One region of the Nonomuraea sp. NPDC004702 genome, then DNA from elsewhere that is predicted to be linked to it. Evidence: predicted binding sites of a transcription regulator. Region 1 holds the regulator's gene; the other holds the start of a gene.
The links. Region 1 encodes HrcA, which represses chaperone genes, less so after heat shock. Its sites were predicted from a motif close to TTGGCACTCTCNNNNNGAGAGTGCCAA; they were not measured.
Positions count from the first base shown of each region.

Region 2: the regulator HrcA is predicted to act here: its motif matches at 1,257-1,283, upstream of groL (chaperonin GroEL).

Region 1 is NZ_JBSGCE010000043.1:10,852-13,048, forward strand. It holds gene dnaJ (molecular chaperone DnaJ) at 1-733, opposite strand, end outside; gene hrcA (heat-inducible transcriptional repressor HrcA) at 745-1,758, opposite strand; gene ACWEJ6_RS37865 (hypothetical protein) at 1,915-2,197, shown strand, end outside.
Region 2 is NZ_JBSGCE010000033.1:82,632-84,828, forward strand. It holds gene groL (chaperonin GroEL) at 1-1,146, opposite strand, end outside; gene ACWEJ6_RS33375 (cold-shock protein) at 1,491-1,691, opposite strand; gene ACWEJ6_RS33380 (MoaD/ThiS family protein) at 1,935-2,197, opposite strand, start outside.

The DNA.
Region 1 (2,197 bases):
CGGGCGGGCCGCCGCCGGGGCCGACCTCGCCCTCGCCGGCGAGCTGGATGTGGGTGCCGTCCTCGACGCCCGCGGGGATGCGGACCTTGATCGTACGGCGGGTGCGCACCCGGCCGTCGCCCGAGCACTCCTGGCAGGGGTGGCGGATGATGCTGCCGAAGCCGCCGCACTGGGGGCACGGCCGCGAGGTCATGACCTGGCCCAGGAACGAGCGGGTGACCTGGGAGATCTCGCCGCGCCCGTTACACATGTCACAGGTGTCGGGATGGGTGCCGGGGGCCGCGCCGGCGCCGTGGCACACCTCGCACAGCACGGCGGTGTCCACGACCAGCTCGCGGGTGGTGCCGAACGCCGTCTCGCGCAGGTCGAGCTCGACCCGGATGGTGGCGTTGCGGCCCCTCCTGGCGCGCGAGCGCGGCCCGCGGGTGCCGCCCGCGGTGCCGAAGAAGGCGTCCATGATGTCGCTGAAGGGGAAGCCCGCGCCGAAGCCGCCGGCGCCCGCACCCGCGCCGCCGCCGAAGGGGTCGCCGCCCAGGTCGTACATCTGGCGCTTGTTCGGGTCGGACAGCACCTCGTAGGCCTGCGTGATCTCCTTGAACCGCTCCTGGGTCTCAGGATCGGGGTTCACGTCGGGGTGCAGCTCGCGGGCGAGGCGGCGGTAGGCCTTCTTGATCTCGTCCTGACTGGCGTCACGGCGCACCCCGAGGGTGGCGTAGTAGTCGCTGTTTGCCACTTATCGACCTCTTAAGATGCAGCCAGGATCTGGCTGACGTAGCGTGCCACCGCGCGTACGGCGCCCATCGTCACGGGGTAGTCCATCCTCGTGGGACCCAGCACGCCGAGCCGGGCCAGTTGGTTGTCGCCAGAACCGTATCCGGTTGCGACGATGGACGTGCCGCGAAGGTAGGGGTTTTCCGAGCCGATGCGCACGGTGAGCGCGGACGGGGTGTCTGTGGATGTCTCGCCGAGCAACCGCATGAGCACGACCTGCTCCTCCAGCGCCTCCAGCACGTCGCGCAGGCCGGTGGAGAAGTCGGCGCCCGCGAGATTGGCCGCGCCGGCGAACACGATCTTCTCGTCATGGCGTTCGACGAGGGTTTCGAGCAGCACCGACAGGATCGTGGCCACGGCGGGCCGGTCCTCGGCGGGCAGTCGCTCGGGCAGGTCGGCGACCAGCTCGGGGACGTTGCTCAGCCCGCAGCCGTCGAGGCAGGAGTTGAGCACCGCGCGCAGATGGGCGATGCGGTCGTCCTCCACCACCTCGGGCAGCTCGATCACGCGCTGCTCGACGCGCCCGGTGTTGGTGATCAGCACGAGCATGACCCGCCGCTCGTTGAGCGGGACCAGCTCGACGTGCCTGACCGTGGAACGGGTCAGCGTCGGGTACTGCACGACCGCGACCTGCCTGGTGAGCTGCGCGAGCAGCCGCACGGTGCGGAAGACCACGTCGTCGAGGTCGACCGCGCCGGCGAGGAAGGTCTCGATCGCCCGCCGCTCGGCCCCCGACAGGGGCTTGACCTGCGAGAGCCGGTCGACGAACAGGCGGTAGCCCTTGTCCGTCGGCACGCGGCCCGCGCTGGTGTGCGGCTGGGTGATGTACCCGTCCTCCTCCAGAGCGGCCATGTCGTTCCTGACCGTTGCCGGGGAGACCTTGAGGTTGTGGCGCTCCGCCAGCGCCTTGGAGCCCACCGGTTCGTTGGTGGACACGTAGTCTTCGACAATGGCGCGGAGCACCGCCAGCTTCCGTTCGTCGAGCACGTGCTCACCTCCTGCCTCTGCCTAACAGGGAAACGACAGGTCTAGCACTCCGTGTTCCCGAGTGCCAAGTGTACGGCTCTCGCCCACAAGGTGCGATAACACCAGGTCCCATCCTGTTGCTAGCGACTTACAAGCGACAGGCCTCACACTTGCCGCATGACCGACAATTCCCAGCCCCCGCAGTACGGACCGCCCCAGGGGCAGGGTCCCTACTACGGTCAGCCGAACCAGTACGCCCAGCCTCCGTACCAGCCCCAGCAGCACGGCCAGCCGCCCTACCAGCAGCAACAGCCGCCCGCCCAGTACGGCCCCCCGCCCCAGTACGACCAGCAGAACCAGTACGGCCAGCAGAACCAGTACGCCCACCCCGACCAGTACGGCCCGCACAACCAGTACGGCGGGCAGCCGCAGTTCCCGGCCAGGATCGACGGCAAGGCGA
Region 2 (2,197 bases), on a different contig from region 1:
CGCGCCGGCCTTGATGACCGCCACGCCACCGGCCAGCTTGGCCAGGCGCTCCTGCAGCTTCTCGCGGTCGTAGTCGGAGTCGGTGCGCTCGATCTCGGCGCGGATCTCGTTGACCCGGCCGGAGATCGCCTCGGCGTCACCGGCGCCGTCGACGATGGTGGTCTCGTCCTTGGTCACCACGACCTTGCGGGCGCGGCCGAGCAGGTCGAGGGTGGCGGTCTCGAGCTTGAGGCCGACCTCCTCGGCGATGACCTGACCACCGGTCAGGATCGCGATGTCGCCCAGCATGGCCTTGCGGCGGTCGCCGAAGCCCGGGGCCTTGACGGCCACGGAGCGGAACAGGCCGCGGATCTTGTTGACCACCAGGGTCGCCAGGGCCTCGCCGTCGACGTCCTCGGCGATGATCAGCAGCGGCTTGCCGGACTGCACGACCTTGTCGAGCAGCGGCAGCAGGTCCTTGTTGGCCGAGACCTTGCTGTTGACGATCAGGATGTACGGGTCTTCGAGAACGGCCTCCATGCGGTCGGAGTCGGTCACGAAGTACATCGACGTCATGCCCTTGTCGAAGCGCATGCCCTCGGTGAGCTCAAGCTCCAGGCCGAAGGTGTTGCTCTCCTCGACGGTGATGACGCCTTCCTTGCCGACCTTGTCCATCGCCTCGGCGATGAGCGAGCCGATCTCGGGGTCGGCGGCGGAGATGGAGGCGGTGGAGGCGATCTGCTCCTTGGTCTCCACGTCCTTGGCCAGCTTGGAGAGCTCCTCGCTGACCCGCTCGACGGCGGCCTCGATGCCCTTCTTCAGGGCCATCGGGTTGGCGCCGGCGGCCACGTTGCGCAGACCTTCGCGCACCAGAGCCTGGGCGAGCACGGTGGCCGTGGTGGTGCCGTCGCCGGCGACGTCGTCAGTCTTCTTGGCGACTTCCTTGACCAGCTCGGCGCCGATCTTCTCCCACGGGTCCTCGAGCTCGATCTCCTTGGCGATGGAGACGCCGTCGTTGGTGATCGTGGGAGCGCCCCACTTCTTCTCCAGCACGACGTTGCGCCCCTTGGGGCCCAAGGTCACCTTGACGGCGTCGGCGAGCTGGTTCATACCGCGCTCGAGACCGCGCCGGGCGTCCTCGTCAAACGCGATCATCTTGGCTGCCATAAGGCTAGACCTCCCAGATGCAGGGTGGCGTGTCCTGGACCGAGCCGACGCCCGCGACGGCATAGGCCTGCATCTCCGTTCGGCAGACCCCATCGTCTCGATCCGAGTTGTTGGCACTCTGCCACACAGAGTGCCAACGAACTGTTTAGCACTCTACCCTGCCGAGTGCAAGCCACGGGCACCCCACCCCAGCTCATCGGGCAGGTCATCGGGTGCGCCGGTTCGCACGGCGAGCCGCCCCTGAGGCGCGGCCCGCCGTGCGAAGCCGACGGAGGAAACAGTGGCGAGCCCGTACGGACTGCGCTGCCGCACGTCCCGCCTTGGTGCATACCAGCGAGGGTGAATCAGACCGTGCGGACGGACTCCGCCTGCGGCCCCTTCTGGCCCTGCGTGATCTCGAACTCGACGCGCTGTCCCTGTTCGAGAGAGCGGTACCCGTCCATCATGATCGCTGAGTAATGGACGAATACATCCTTACCACCGTCTACCGCGATGAAGCCGTAGCCCTTGTCCGCGTTGAACCACTTGACGGTGCCCTGCGCCACTTCCGACTCCTCTTACTGGGCTCGCAGATCTCGCCCATTCCTTCGCGAGACCCGTAATCGCATGACTTTTGGGAAAATCAGCCAGACGATCGCCCTCGACCATACCTGTGGCACGGGGTTTGGCAACAGAGTCAACCGACAAAACGCTAATTTCATCGAAGGCTGAGTCGTTCGAGGTTGAATTTGGTTCTAAAACAAGAAGGCGCCCACAAGGGGCGCCTTCAAGAGTCGGTGGTCCGGCGGTCAGCCGCCCGCGACGGCGGGGATGATGGAGATCTGAGTGCCTTCAGGGGCGGGAGTGTCCAGGCCCTCGGCGAAACGGACATCCTCATCACCAACGTATACGTTGACAAAACGACGAATCTTGCCCGATTCATCCAGAATTCTCGCGCCGATCCCCGGGTAGTCGGAGTCAAGCTTGGCGAGAACGTCACGAAGAGTCGCCCCTTCGCCACTCACTTCGGCGTTACCCCCGGTGTAAGTGCGCAGAATGGTGGGAATCCGCA